One region of the Paenibacillus borealis genome, then DNA from elsewhere that is predicted to be linked to it. Evidence: riboswitches for the same ligand, from Rfam matches in the RefSeq annotation. Region 1 holds a riboswitch; the other holds the start of a gene.
What was found. A riboswitch is a leader RNA that binds a small molecule or an ion and turns the genes downstream of it on or off. The one in region 1 is predicted to bind glycine.

Region 1 (7,717 bases):
GCAAGCATGGTGCAGGCGCCTATTACGGCCAGAAATAATACCCATACTATAATATCCAAGAGAAGAGGATGAACGAATATGTCAACAGTAAGCGCTAAGCAATTCTGGTTTGTTGTAGGATCACAGCATCTGTACGGAGAAGAAGCCCTCGGTGAAGTTAAAGCTCATGCGCAGGAAATGACGGATGCCCTCAATAACAGCGGTGTGCTGCCGTATCCGCTGGTGCTGCAGGACCTGGCTGTCAGCGCAGACACAATCACTTCGATTATGAAAGAAGTCAACTACCGTGACGAGGTTGCCGGTGTGATCACCTGGATGCATACCTTCTCCCCGGCCAAAATGTGGATCCGCGGAACGAAGCTGCTGCAAAAGCCGCTTCTGCACCTGGCTACTCAGTACAATGAGAGCATTCCTTGGGCAACACTTGATATGGACTTCATGAACCTGAATCAGGCTGCCCATGGCGACCGTGAATATGGCTTCATCAATGCCCGCTTGAAGAAACAGAATAAAGTGGTAGTAGGGTACTGGGAACGTGCTGAAGTCCAGAAGCAAATTGCCGAGTGGATGGACGTTGCCGTAGCTTATAACGAAAGCTTCAACATCAAAGTGGCCCGCTTCGGCGACAACATGCGTAACGTTGGGGTTACCGAAGGCGACAAGGTAGAAGCCCAAATTCAGTTCGGCTGGACAGTGGATTACTTCGGCATCGGCGACCTGGTTGCGTACGTGAACGAAGTGAAGGAAGAAGAAATTGATGCGCTGTTCGCCGAATATGCAGAGCTGTATGACTTCGATTACGGTTCATACAGCAAGGAAGCATGGGAAGCCAGCGTGAAGGTGCAGGCCAGCTACGAAATCGCCCTTAAACGCTTCCTTGATGCCGGAAATTACAATGCCTTCACTTCGAACTTTGAAGACCTGCACGGCATGAAGCAGCTTCCGGGTTTGGCGGTTCAGCGTCTGATGGCACAAGGCTACGGCTTCGCCGGCGAAGGGGACTGGAAGACAGCAGCCCTGGACCGCCTGATGAAAGTGATGAGCCATAACCTGAACACCGGATTCATGGAAGATTACACCTATGAAATGGCTGCCGGCCAGGAAGCGATTCTGCAGTCCCACATGCTTGAGGTTGACCCGAGCCTGGCAAGCAACAAGCCGAAGGTGCTTGTGTCTCCGCTGGGTATTGGCGACCGTGAAGATCCGGCCCGTCTCGTATTCGACGGCAAAGCGGGCGAAGGCGTCGTTGTATCGATGGCTGACTTCGGCACTCATTACAAGCTGCTGATTAACGAAGTTACTGCCTTTGAGCCGACGGTTCCTGCTCCGAACCTTCCAGTGGCACGAGTGCTCTGGCAGGTGAAGCCTAACTTCCAGGATGGAATTAAAGCGTGGATCGAGAACGGCGGCGGCCACCACACCGTGGTATCCCTCAATCTGACTACAGATCAGATCGTTACCTATGCCAAGCTGGTTGGCCTGGATTATGTAATCATTAAGTAAATAGCGGAATAATATCGTATCAAATGAGCGGATAGGCTATTGCCTGTCCGCTTTTTTTGCACATAATACAACAATTCCCCCGGCATATCGGCCCAAATCCAATATTGTTGTACAAAAGGCAGCATTTCTCTTCCTGCATGCGGTTTAGCGGGGAAATTCTTGTATTTCATACAACAATCCTCCCGAACACCCGAGGTTCTGCGCATCCGAGTTGCAATACGTACAACATTTATGACGCTGCAGTGCAGGGGCGCATACAGACACTCCTAGGCGGACATATAATGCAGGAGACTTTTATCACTGTTCAATACTCACATGCCGAGTAATATGTTAGAATATCAGAATGCATTAACGCTTCACCAATTTAATACATCACACGAGCTATGATTGCTATGGATCACACTATAGCAGGAGCAGCTTCTGGAGAGACTGCGGAGTTCCGCAGCGCCGAAGGGTTCACAATCTCAGGCAAAAGGACAGAAGAGTACGGAATTTGTATTTGTCATGCTGATTAATTACGATCAGCGGGGCAGGTAGCTTATTTTGATATTCTTATGAACCGGGAGATTGGATGATATCCAATCTCTTTTTGTGTTTCTTGGCAGCAAAGCGTTGTACACATTAAGGGGGAAAAGGCAATGGCACAGACAGAATTAAAGAGAGATTTGGCTAACCGGCATGTACAGCTTATCGCCATCGGCGGCACGATTGGTACAGGGTTATTCCTGGGATCAGGCAAAGCGATTCAGCAGGCCGGCCCGTCCATTATGATCACGTATTTACTTGTAGGGATATCCGTATTTTTTGTGATGAGGGCGCTGGGTGAGCTGCTGCTCTCCAAAGCGGGATATCAATCTTTTACAGACATTGCTGAAGACTATCTGGGGCCGCGGGCTGCATTCATTACGGGCTGGACCTACTGGTTCTGCTGGATTATGACGGCGATGGCGGATGTGATTGCGGTGGGCGTCTATGTGCAGTACTGGTTCGATATCCCGCAGTGGGTACCGGCCGTCATCTGCCTGATTATTCTGTTAGGACTCAATCTGTTAACAGTCAAAAGCTTCGGCGAACTCGAATTCTGGTTTGCGCTAATCAAAGTCGTCACGATTCTTGCCTTAATCGGTCTGGGGATTATTCTGCTGGTCATCGGATTCAAGACAGATGCAGGCTCGGTAACGGTCCGCAATCTCTGGGAGCACGGGGGCGTATTCCCGAACGGTGTTAAAGGCTTCTTATTTTCCTTCCAGATGGTTGTGTTCGCTTATGTCGGTGTGGAGCTTGTGGGTGTCTCGGCAGCAGAAACAGCAGATCCGGAGAAAAATATTCCGTCGGCAATTAACAAGATTCCTCTGCGGATTCTCTTCTTCTATGTAGGCGCGCTCTTCGTCCTGCTGTGCATTAACCCGTGGACCCAGCTCAGTGCGGCTGAAAGTCCTTTTGTGCGAACCTTCAGTCTGGTCGGGATTCCGGTTGCTGCGGGGATTATTAATTTCGTCGTCCTAACCTCAGCGGCTTCCGCCTGCAACAGCGGGATGTTCTCCACGAGCCGGATTCTCTATAATCTGAGCAGAAGGGATCAGGCCTCCCCGCAGCTCGGCAAACTGAACAGAAATCATGTGCCTGCGAACTCTTTATTTATCTCAACGCTTGTGATCTCGGCCGGGGCGCTGCTCAGCAAGCTTATTCCGGGTCAGGCTTTCGGCATCGTTACAACGATCAGCGCCATTTGCTTCATCTGGGTGTGGGGTGTTGTGCTCGTATGTCATATCAAGTATAAGAAGAACCGCCCGGACTTACATGCCGCGTCCACATTCAAAGCACCGTTCACACCGGTCATCAATTATGCGGTATTGACGTTGTTTGCCGCCATTCTGGTCATTATGCTGTTCGCAGAGGAGACCCGTCCGGCGCTGCTGTTCACCCCGCTCTGGTTCATCCTGTTGTTCATCTTGTATTCCATGAGAAGTAAGAAGGAGAAGAGTGATCAGGATACTAGTACCGGCGGCTATTCTGCTGTGAGCAACCCGGAGGGCAGCCAGCTGTAGTAGAATAGGGAGTAAATAAGCCCGAGTGCCAATAAAGGATGTGCGGAACGTGAAGCAGCTGTTACTCCAATATATGACCCGGCTAACCTCCCTCAGTGAAGGAGAGCAGCAGGCTATTCTGGATGAGATTCTTGTTGAGGAATACAGCAAGGGAACCGTTCTGCTTAGACAGGGGGAGGTTCCGGGCAAATGCTATTTCGTGCTGCGGGGATGCGTGCGGCAGCACAGCGTTGACGTTGCAGGCCGTGACATTACCTCCAACTTCTACACAGAAGAGCAGGCGATTGCCATCTTCAATGCTCATAAGCAGGAGGCCTCTTCCGAATACAGCCTGACTTGTCTGGAGAACTGCGTGCTGGTAGTCGGTGCACTGGATACCGAGCAGGACATGTACGCCAGACATACGCAGCTGGAGCTGATGACACGCCGGATGATCGAGGAGAATTTCGGGCAGGTGCAGGCGGAATTCGCCGCTTTCATTGCGGCATCCCCCGAAGACCGCCTGAAGGCACTGCTGCATAGGAGACCAGGATTGATCAGCCGCGTCCCCCAGCATCAGCTGGCCAGTTATCTCGGGATGACACCGGAATCGCTCAGCCGGATTAAGAAGCGGCTTGAACGCGAACACGCACAGCCGGGACTTTGAACAGCAGCCAGATGCCAAGCCCCAGCTCTCCTGCGGTCATCGGCAGCATGAACACCCATTTGATGATTTGGAGGGCTTCCTCATACCCGGGCACAAGTATGCCGCACAGATGGACCACAATATAGCCGAAGCCTGCCAGCAGCAGCAGCACACTGACGGGCTTCGGAACATTCTGCGAATTAACCGCCAGTACACCTATAATCAGCAGATGTCCCCCGAATAGAATTAAACCAGCCGACCATACCGCTTCAAAAGCTTGAAGAATAAGCATCACCTCCGCCTGAGCTTCCCCTCGTGTAAAGCCGGTAAGCGTAAGTTCCCTGTTGTCTGTAAGAAGTGAGACTACGATCAGACTGGAAACAGCAATTCCCAATACTGCCGTATAAGCCAGGCGCAGCCATGCCCCCAGCAGGGACAGTCCCGGATGCACAGGCTTCATTACCAGATATAAGGCCCAGGCCGCTGCCACGTCACAGGCCATGATGAGTACCCAGCCCAGAATCCCGGCTCTGAACAGCAACGGAGAGGCCTGAAGATTGGCGAAGGTCGCAGCGGCATCCCCATCCACCACCAGACTTCCATGAACATATCCGTACGAGAGCGCGGCGGCAACCGCCATTACAATGAGTGAGATTCCCCCGGTTCGAGCCACTGCAGCAGACATCAGCATAACCCCCAATGAATTAATGATTGCAGTTATATTGTACTAATCTGCCTGCAGGGCTTCATTGACTTAAGTTAAGAGGGTATGATTAAATTTTAAATATAAAGTTTTGAACAAAAGATAGTCATCAGAAAATGTCGAACCTTAATCTAGATATTACTGTGCAGTGAAGCGATTTAATAAAGGAGAACCCGCATCCATGAAGAACATTGTCCGCTCCCTTGAAGATATAGTGAACCTGGCGCCGATCCTGAAGGCTGCTTTTCCCTATGATGTATCTATTGCTGTCTGTGACACGGAGAAGTTCATCGCTTATTTCCCTGGTGTTTCGATTGATCTGGGGATCCGGGCAGGGCAGATTATTCTCGCAGACGAACCCCTGTACCATGCACTGAAAAATGATGAATTCTCAAAGGCTAATGTCCCTAAGGACTATTACGGGTATGAATTCGTCGGCACTGTCCTTCCGGTACACGAAGAGAATGGAAGGGTCTGCGGGGCGATCTGCATCCAGGTCCGCAGACAGACCGAGCTGCGCGAGATCGCCGATCAGATCTCTGTCTCTCTGAATCAGGCGAATGCCCGGATCGGGCATGTGGCAGAGGGCTCGGGCCTGCTTGCCGATTTCTCGCAGAAGCTGCTGCTCCAGTCAGAAACGACCGCTGAAAGTGTCAAAAAAAGCGATGAAGTGCTGACTGTCCTCAGGAAGGTCGCCGACCAGACGAATCTGCTCGGGATTAATGCAGCCATTGAAGCCGCCCACGCCGGGGACAAGGGCCGGGGATTCGACGTTGTAGCGAAGGAAATCCGCAAATTCTCGAAGGAAACCGAGCAGTCCGCGCAGCGGATCCGGGATACCCTGGGGGAGATCCAAGCCGCGATGAAACAGATCAGCCAATCGATCCATCAGATTGCGTCAGTCGGGCAAGAGCAGGCCGCTTCAACGAATGAAATCTCCAGCTTCATTGAGGAGATCCGGACGATGTCCGGGCAGCTGAACCAGTTCGCGCAGAAGCTGTGAGGGGAGAGCGGCAGGCCGCCCCTGCAGGCAACAAAAAGACCAGGACATGGCTGTCTGGTCTTACATACATCATTATTCCTTTGAAGCCATTACCCTCAAAGAAAATTACCCCTGATTATCTATTCTCACAGTGAACCCCATCTAATATAATAGAGGCAGACTGCCTGAGCCTTCGGCAAGCTTTACAGATTCGCCAGAACAACGGTAATGAGAGCAATGAAGGCCGGGAGGCCCTGAACCAAAAGAATTGATTTCTTGGCAGTGATGCCGCCATAGATGGCTGCAACCGCAACACAGATCAGGAAGAACAATTGAAGCTGAACACCGAAGGTATCATTCGGATGAAGCAGGCTCCAGACTAAACCGGCAGCCAGGAAGCCGTTATACAATCCCTGGTTGGCAGCAAGCGATTTCGTCTCCCGGGCGAACTGCGGGGTCGTTCCGAACGACTTTTGCGCCCGCGGGGTAGTCCACAGGAACATTTCCAGTACTAGAATATACACATGCTCCAGCGCAACTAACGCCACGAGTATTGAACTCACAATCATCACAGTAAATCCCTCTTTTCATAAATATGTAGGACCAACTAACGAAAATATGTAGGACAAACTAACGAATAAATTAAGTTGTTTAAAATATAATTTTACACGTCTAAATATAGCCAAATTCTGCAAGTTTGTCAATTTTTAATCCATAAACCCTTTGAGGAGGCCATCCCTTTGTATATAAGAACACTGACATCCGCCGATGCGGAGATTTACCGCGGGCTTCGTCTGCAGGCGCTGCGGCGGCATCCGGAAGTCTATCTCAGCTCCTATGAATCAGAGAAGAAATTATCCATAGTGACCACCCGTATCAGGCTTGAGCCCTCGGAGAATAATTTCACGCTGGGAGCGTTTGATGACGGGGAGAAGCTGGTGGGCATCGTTACTTTTTTCCGGGAGAGCAGGCCTAAAATTGATCATAAAGCTAATATATATTCAGTATATGTGGATTCGGATGTCCGTAAGCAGGGGGTGGGGCGCCGTTTAATGGTGGAGCTGATTGCCCGTGCGCGGCTGTTGCCGGGGCTCGAAATTCTGAATTTAACGGTAACCTCAAATAATCTATCTGCCAAAGGGCTGTACGAATCTCTTGGATTCATCTGCTATGGCACAGAGCCGAAGGCGATGAAGGTTGGGGATGAATATCTGGATGAGGACCTGATGATTCTAATGCTGTAACTCTATCACTGACAGCGTTCCCCGGCGTCGATCATAGCACATGCCAAAAAGCACAAGCCACTGACTTGTGCTTTTTGAGCTGATTATAGCTGGCGGACAATGGGAATGTTCCGGGTATTATTGATTCGCAGCAGCCCGTTTCAGGATCTCCTGAACCTGGCTGACCATAGCGGCCGCGTCTGTACGGGTAATTCCAGCCTGCGGATTGAACTTGCCGTCAGCATCCAGCTTCACGATCTTCAAGGCAATCGCCGTCTGAATGGCTCCCGAGTTCAGGATATTGATCTTGTCATTATCCTTGATCTCCACCGGAATCAGATTAAGCAGCGGCAGCTGGCCGCTGGTCTGGAGGGTATGCACCAGCAGGTAGGTGAACGATTCGCGGGACATGCTGGCAGCCGGATCAATCTTGATCTGCAGATCTGCTTCCGGACCTGCGGCTTCCCTGATCAGCTGAACGGCCTCTTCGGCAGTGAGTGTCTCGCTTGCCTCAGCTGGTGCCGGATGTGCCTTCAGGTACGCCAGTGCATTGCTGATCGCTACAGCTGCTTCAGCCCGGGTAATTTCCTGCTTAGGGTTAAGCTTGCCATTGGCGTCCAGCTTCAGAACACC
Region 2 (7,717 bases), 520 kb from region 1:
GTGAATGACCGCTTTCAATTCGTCAAAAGGCTTACGCCATAGACGGCGCGCTGAGCCCATATATACATAAGAATAGCCGGGCAGGGATACTAGCGTATCGCTTGCCCGGCTATTTATATGCAGCTTATTTCCGGAGTACTTAGCCGCAGGAGCAGTTCAGTACCGGCTTCCGCGCGGCCTGGGTCTCATCCAGACGGCTGATCTCTGTGGTATGCGGTGCATTAATCACGACCTCAGGTGTCTCCTGCGCTTCCTTAACAATCTGAATCATCGTCTCAATGAAGCCGTCGAGGGTTTCCTTGCTTTCGGTTTCGGTCGGTTCAATCATCATGCATTCCTCTACAGTCAGTGGGAAGTACACAGTCGGCGGATGGTAGCCGAAGTCGAGCAGCCGTTTGGCCACATCCAGCGTGCGCACGCCGTATTGCTTCAGATTTCTGCCGGACATGACGAATTCATGCTTGCAGATGCCCGGGAACGGAATTTCGAAATAAGGCGCCAGCCGGTGCATCATATAGTTGGCGTTCAGCACAGCGTTCTCGGATACCTCGCGCAGCCCGTCCGGACCGTAGGTGCGGATATAAGCGTAAGCGCGGACGAGAATACCGAAGTTGCCATAGAAAGCTTTGACGCGGCCGATAGACTCCGGTCCGCCCGAGTCGAGCGAGAAGCTGCCGTCTTCGTTCTGCACCACCGACGGCTGCGGCAGGAACGGGATCAGCTTCGCCTTCACGCCGACCGGTCCGGCTCCCGGACCGCCGCCGCCGTGCGGAGTACTCATCGTCTTGTGCAGGTTGAGATGGACCACATCGAAGCCCATATCGCCCGGGCGGGTGATGCCCATGATGGCGTTGGAGTTCGCTCCGTCATAATAGAGCAGTCCGCCGGCTTCATGGACAATTGCAGCGATCTCTGCGATCTGCGTCTCGAACAGTCCGAGTGTACTCGGGTTCGTGAGCATCAGCGCGGCGGTGTCGCTGCCGACAGCGGCCTTCAGTGCTTCAAGGTCGACCATTCCCTTATCATTGGAAGGGATGGTGACGGTGTCGAGTCCGGCTGCAGCGGCGCTGGCCGGGTTGGTACCGTGCGAGGAATCCGGCACGATGACCTTAGTGCGGACTTCGCCGCGGCTCTCATGGTAGGCGCGGATCATCATAAGGCCGGTCCATTCGCCATGGGCACCGGCGGCAGGCTGCAGGGAGACGGCATCCATGCCGGTCAGTCCGGCGAGATCCTTTTGCAGTGTATACATCAGTTCAAGTGCACCCTGGATGCTCTCTTCCGGCTGGTACGGATGGATCTTGGAGAGGCCGGTGAAGCGGGCGACATCTTCATTGATCTTCGGATTATATTTCATCGTGCAGGAGCCTAGCGGATAGAAGCCGTTATCGACCCCGAAGTTACGCCGGGACAAGGCAGTATAATGGCGGATAACATCCACTTCGGATACTTCCGGCAGTACTACCGCCTCGCTGCGGAGCAAGCCTTCGGGAATCAGTGAGCTGATGCTCTCTTCCTGCGGCACATCACATAGAGGCAATGAGTAAGCCGAGCGGCCGGGACGGCTTAATTCAAAGATCAGGGTTTGTTCCGGTTTCATATACAGCCCTCCAGTGCAGTGGCGAATTCGTCAATTTCGGTTTTGCTTCTTTTCTCAGTCACGGCAACCAGCATATGTCCGGCCAGCTCTGGATAATCACGGCCCAGATCATAGCCGCCCAGATAACCTTCCTTCAGCAGCTTGGAGTTCACTTCGCTGACACTGCTGCCTTCCGGGAGCTTCAGGACAAATTCATTGAAGAACGGGGCGGTGAAGACGCGCTCTGCACCGGTGATTTCAGCCAGCCGTCCGGCAGCATAATGGCTCTTGCGGATGTTCAGCTCGCCAACCTCACGCATGCCCTCCTTGCCCATGACGGACAAGTAGACGGAAGCGCATAACGCCAGCAGCGCCTGGTTGGAGCAGATGTTCGAAGTCGCCTTCTCGCGGCGGATATGCTGCTCGCGCGCCTGCAGGGTCAAGACGAAGCCGCGCTTGCCGTTACGGTCAACGGTCTGGCCGACGATCCGGCCCGGCATGCGGCGCATCAGCGGTTCAGCAACCGCGAAGAATCCGCAGGTTGGTCCACCAAGCGATGCGGAGATACCTAGCGGCTGCGCATCACCGACTACAATGTCAGCGCCTAGCTTGCCCGGCGTTTCCAGAACGCCGAGTGCAATGGGGTTCGCGCTGACAACAAGGAGGCCTTTGACCGCATGGATCAGCGGCTCAATCTGGCGCAGATCCTCAATGCCGCCGAAGAAGTTGGGCGACTGAACCAGAACGGCAGCAGTATCGGCATCAATGGCCTCAGCCAGCTTGGCAAGATCGGTAACCCCGTCCTTATAATCGATTTCCACGATTTGCAGGCCCCAGGCATTGGCGGAAGTGCGCAGTACCTGGCGGGCTTCCGGGTGAACTGTACGGGAGACAATCAGCTTCTTGCGTTTGGTGGCGCCTGCGGCAAGCACGGCTGCTTCGGAGAAGGCCGTTGCGCCGTCATACATACTGGCATTAGCGACCTTCATGCCGGTCAGCTCACAGATATAGGACTGGAATTCGAAGATTGCCTGAAGCTCTCCCTGGCTGATTTCCGGCTGATAAGGGGTGTAGGCGGTATAGAATTCCGAACGGGAAATAATATGGTTAATGACAACCGGAATGTGGTGATCATAGAGTCCGGCACCGAGGAAGCTGGCGTGGGTATCAAAGTCGGCATTTTTGTCAGCCAGACCCTTCATATGGCGCAGCAGCGCATATTCGTCCAGCGGACCGGACATTGGCATCGTTCCCTGGTAGCGGACAGACTGCGGGATATCTGCGAACAGCTCATCGATAGATTGAATTCCTACAGTTTCCATCATCTCTGCGCGGTCTTGCTCCGTCATAGGCAGATAGCGGTGCTTCATTACGGCTTCACTCCTTGGCTCTTTTTGTAGAACGGTGCTTTGATCACGGCAGCCTTCAGCTGCTTGCCGCGGATCTCCACATACACCTCTGTGCCGATTTCAGTATAGGCAGCATCCAGCAGGGCAAGTCCGAGATTCCGTTTCAGCGTTGGGGATTGGGTGCCGGTTGTGACTTCACCGATCTTCACACCGTCTGCATATACAGGATAATGGGAGCGGGGAATCCCGCGGTCGATCATTTCAAGTCCTACCAGGCGGCGCGGCAGGCCGGCTTCCTTCTGCTTCAGCAGGGCATCACGGCCGATGAAATCCGCTTTGTCCAGCTTCACGAAGAACTGGACACCCGCTTCGAGCGGGGTAATATCCGCCGAGAGCTCCTGGCCGTACAGCGGCAGCTTGGCTTCGAAGCGAAGCGTGTCGCGTGCGCCGAGTCCGGCTGGAGTCAGGCCATGCGGTGCGCCTGCGGCTAGCAGACCGTTCCAGAGTGCAGCCGCTGTGTGGGCGGGGGCGTACAGCTCGAAGCCGTCCTCACCGGTATAGCCGGTGCGGGAGAGCAGTACAGATACGCCGCAGACCTCGGCGTGTTCGATGAAGTGGAAGGGCTTCAGCTCTGCGAGCGGGGCAGAGGTCACTTCGGCCAGAATCGTCTCAGCCAGCGGACCCTGCAGCGCGAGCAGCAGCGTCTCATCCGAGACATTCTTCAGGCTGACACCGCTGAATTCAGCGGTGAGATGCTCCTGCAGCCACTGGAAGTCCTTGTCGATATTGGATGCGTTCACGACGAGCATGTAGCGTTCATGGCCCAGGCGGTACACCAGCAGATCGTCAACCACTCCGCCGCCCGGATAGAGCATCAGGGTATACTGCGCCGCGCCGTCTGCAAGGCGGCTGACATCATTGGTGGTCATCTGCTGCAGGAAGGCTTCAGCGCCGTTTCCGTCAACCATGAATTCCCCCATATGCGATACATCGAACAGTCCGGCCTGCTGGCGGACCGCTTCATGCTCCTTAACGATGCCTGTAAACTGCACCGGCAGCTCCCAGCCGCCGAAATCAATGCATCTGGACTCCGCATAAGCGGCATAGAGATCATAAAAAGGCGTTCTTCTCAAAGACTCCATCTTGTCACTCCCTTGGTCTGATTACATGAGAAAAAGGACAGGCGAAAGCCATTATGCACGAGTCGCATAAATTGACTTTCGCTCTGTCCTTTGTACCTGAGAGTTACCCTGCTATCCTGCCCGCAGGTTTCCCCGTTGGTGATCCGTTTCCTGCATTGCAGGCTGTGGATGCTCTCCAGAGATGCGTCCGGCAAAGGTCCTTTTGCCTGAGAGATTCACCCATCCCGGGCTTACTCCTTCGGCGCTGTCCCCTGAGGGTCAGTCTCTCCCTATGCCATCATTCGCAAACGATATGTTTTTCTACTGACTCCATTAAACCGGGTTTACAAGCACGCTGTCAATCAAAAAACGTCAAAAAGATGACAAATTTAATTTTCCTGTCAGTTATATTGACATTAGGCAAGGTCATAACTTAGGCTATAACTAAATTTAGAACTCCAAATGTGGAAAAGAGGCGGCTTGGAAATGAGTGAAGTGTTGGACAACCTGCTATACAGCGAAGAGCATGAATGGGCACAGCAGGGTGAAGGACGCGTAGTACGTGTGGGGATTACGGATCATGCGCAGCATTTATTGGGCGACATCGTGTTTGTAGAGTTTCCGGAAGTCGGTGCAGCCATTTCCGCAGGCGACAGCGTAGGCAGCATTGAGTCCGTTAAGACAGTGTCAGAGCTGTACTCGCCGGTATCCGGCAAGGTTACCAAGATCAACGACGCACTCGAATCCAGCCCGGAACTGATCAACGACCAGCCTTACGGCGGGGGATGGATTTTTGAGCTGGAGCTAGATGTTGAGTTCGCGGATGCAGTGTCGGGCCTGCTGGATGCGGCTGCTTATAAGGAATTGGTTGGGGAATAGTTTCAAGCGTTTATGTACTCGGATTTTAGAATAAATGGTTTAACTGGATGTACTAACCGGCTAAAAACGGCAGGCTTCTCTTGTTACATTAGATGTCACTAATGTGAGAGGTCTGTCTTTTTGTCTTTACGTATCATTCCGGAAAGCTAAGCAGCCCCGGATAAATGCTGGGAGCCAAGTGCCAAAGGGCGGGCAATAGAGCCAGGCCAGCAACGGCAAAGATAAGGCACAGCAATAGAAACCGGTATCTTTTTCTGGGACGGGCATTGGGTTTGAGCACGAAGTAATACACACCAGCCGAATAAAACGGGAAAAGCACCACGGCAGACATACCCATACAAACCAGAAATGTGGATTCTCCGGCGGAGGAAGGGATCATGGCTTCCGGGTTATAGACCGGATTAATCTGCAGGAAGAGGATAACAAACGTCAAGTAAGCAAAGAGCAGAAGGAGCGGGAAGCAGCGGATACGTCCATCCTCGGACAACCCGTACAGCATCCACCAGACCCCGAGCCAAGGCAAGGCAAAGGCTGCGCCGGCCATGAGGAAGTCAATGCCTATATACATTAGTTTATCGGGTGGATAAACATGAGCCAAGTCCCCCCAGAAGTAATTGGAGGAGAAGAACATCATGAATACAGATAATAAACCAATGAAGAAGGTAATTATTCCCTGAGCAAAAACAATCATGATCAGCGAAACCAGCTGCCGCAGAAAATAGAGAAAACGGGTGGCATCCGGTGTCGTTCCGTTTGTAGTCTGCATAGCGTTCAATCTCCTTATATTAGCAAATGGTTGCCGTGCCTTCTCATCTGCTGATCTCTGAGCTGATTCGCTTGCGGATACGTGTTATTCTTCCTCCTGAAGCTGCCGCAGGACAATAAGTTCGACCCGGCGGTTCTTTTGCCGTCCTTCAACGGTAGCGTTATTGTAGGCAGGTCTGGTATCCGCGTAGCCGGCATATTGGAAAGTATCGGGGCTAAGCCCCTCGTTATCCAGGAAGAAGCGCAGGACGGACAATGCCCGGGCGCCGGATAGCTCCCAGTTATCTGTGTAATCTGAAGCGGCGGTTACCGGAACATTGTCGGTATGTCCCTCGATGCTGATCGTGGCACCGATTCCGCGGAACAGGCCGGATAGCTGGCGCAGTGCCGGGAAGGCAGGCGATTTCAGTTCAGCTTTGCCGGCATCGAACAGGAACCGGTCGCTAAGCGTGATGGCAATGCCCTGCGGTTTATCCGCCACAAAGATCTGCTCTCCAAGGTTGTTATCCTCCACGTATTTGGTGATTACACCCATCAGCGCGGCCAGTTTGGCCTCCTGCTCACGAAAAGCGAGCTCACGCGCCGAAGGCTGGTGTTCGGCAGTCTCCCCGTTTTGCCCGGAGGGATCCGTGCCCGTTCCGTTTGAACCATTCCCATTCCCATTGCCGCCGGAAGACAGACCGCCATCAGCGCTGCCGCCAGCTTCTTGTTCATTCGAGACTGCTGCTCCGGTGTTCCCCTGATTACCATCCAGCACTCCATTTCCGCCTTCAAGCACAGAAGGACCGCTCTTAAAGGTATCAGACAGTGACCCGGTAACGATCGCGTATTTTTGCGTATCCAGACTGCTCATGGCATACAGGATGATGAAAAAAATGAGCAGAAGTGTAATCAGATCCGCATAGGTAATCATCCAGCGGTCCCGGTTCTCCTTACCTCCACTACGCCCCTGGCGGCGGTTTCTTTGTCTCATAGCGGGTCTCCCGGGTTGTTATTGCTGCTGCGTCTCGGGGAGATATCGGGAATAAAGGCAGTCAGTTTTTTGCGAACCAGGTGTGGATGATCCCCATTCTGCAGGGACAGGATACCGACAAGCAACATCTCCATACTGCCCAGTTCGCTTTGGCTGCGGGATTTGATTTTGGAGGCGATGGGTAAAAATATAAGATTAGCACTGGCTACGCCATAGAGCGTTGCTGTAAAAGCTACGGCGATCGAGGCCCCCAGATTAGAAGGGTCCGTCAGATTGCTGAGTACCCGTATCAATCCCATTACGGTGCCGATGATGCCCATAGTGGGAGCATAGCCGCCGGCGGCTTCGAAGATTTTGGCATAGCCTTCATACTTCAGTTCCTTGGCGTCCATCTCCAGCTCTAGGATTTGCCGGACCTGATCCGGATCGTTGCCGTCGACAATAAGGAAGAGCCCTTCGCGGGTAAAAGTATCGGGATGCTCCTCCGCTCTCTTCTCCAGTGCGAGCACCCCCCCGCGCCGAGTAATTGCAGCCATGGAGATCAGCTCTTCGGCTTTCTCCTGAGTGGTGTCGGGATGCCTGCCGAATGCCAGGCGCAGAGCGGCCGGTACGCTGCGTAATCTGGAGGCCGGAAAACTGATGAGTACAGCGGCAAGCGTGCCTCCAAATACGATTAGCGCGGCATTCAGCTGCAGCAGTCCGGATAGGCTCCCGCCCTCCCAGAGAAAGCCGCCGATCATTGCGGCAATGCCTGCCAGCAGGCCGATAATTGAAGTGATATCCATAAGTTCAGGCTCCTTAAATTTCTATATATTATGGTTTGCATCAATCTGGGCAACGCTGTATAATAAACGGGAACGTGTATTCCTATCTTCCATATTTTTCAGTACGGTATGGATAGGCAACCATTAGGGCTACAATTATAATATATTCATATATTTTAGACGATAGAGGGGAGACGGGCAAATGAGTGATATTGTCGTCAGTACAAAGACATTTGAACTGGAGTCCGAGTATACACCCCAGGGCGATCAGCCTCATGCCATAGAAG

Region 2: it holds a riboswitch for glycine, as region 1 does, so the genes downstream of both, gcvT (glycine cleavage system aminomethyltransferase GcvT) here and PBOR_RS34135 (amino acid permease) in region 1, are expected to answer to the same signal.

What each region holds. Positions count from the first base shown of each region.
Region 1 is NZ_CP009285.1:8,012,603-8,020,319, reverse strand. It holds gene PBOR_RS34150 (L-ribulose-5-phosphate 4-epimerase) at 1-38, shown strand, start outside; gene araA (L-arabinose isomerase) at 79-1,503, shown strand; gene PBOR_RS34140 (hypothetical protein) at 1,485-1,673, opposite strand; glycine riboswitch at 1,914-1,993, shown strand; gene PBOR_RS34135 (amino acid permease) at 2,142-3,551, shown strand; gene PBOR_RS34130 (Crp/Fnr family transcriptional regulator) at 3,625-4,197, shown strand; gene PBOR_RS34125 (DUF4386 domain-containing protein) at 4,154-4,861, opposite strand; gene PBOR_RS34120 (methyl-accepting chemotaxis protein) at 5,061-5,882, shown strand; gene PBOR_RS34115 (DUF1304 domain-containing protein) at 6,065-6,433, opposite strand; gene PBOR_RS34110 (GNAT family N-acetyltransferase) at 6,602-7,105, shown strand; gene PBOR_RS36565 (S-layer homology domain-containing protein) at 7,223-7,717, opposite strand, start outside.
Region 2 is NZ_CP009285.1:7,497,537-7,505,253, reverse strand. It holds gene PBOR_RS31950 (helix-turn-helix transcriptional regulator) at 1-42, shown strand, start outside; gene gcvPB (aminomethyl-transferring glycine dehydrogenase subunit GcvPB) at 140-1,600, opposite strand; gene gcvPA (aminomethyl-transferring glycine dehydrogenase subunit GcvPA) at 1,597-2,949, opposite strand; gene gcvT (glycine cleavage system aminomethyltransferase GcvT) at 2,949-4,070, opposite strand; glycine riboswitch at 4,152-4,251, opposite strand; glycine riboswitch at 4,255-4,351, opposite strand; gene gcvH (glycine cleavage system protein GcvH) at 4,536-4,928, shown strand; gene PBOR_RS31925 (hypothetical protein) at 5,062-5,694, opposite strand; gene PBOR_RS31920 (flagellar motor protein MotB) at 5,779-6,666, opposite strand; gene PBOR_RS31915 (flagellar motor protein) at 6,663-7,451, opposite strand; gene uvrB (excinuclease ABC subunit UvrB) at 7,633-7,717, shown strand, end outside.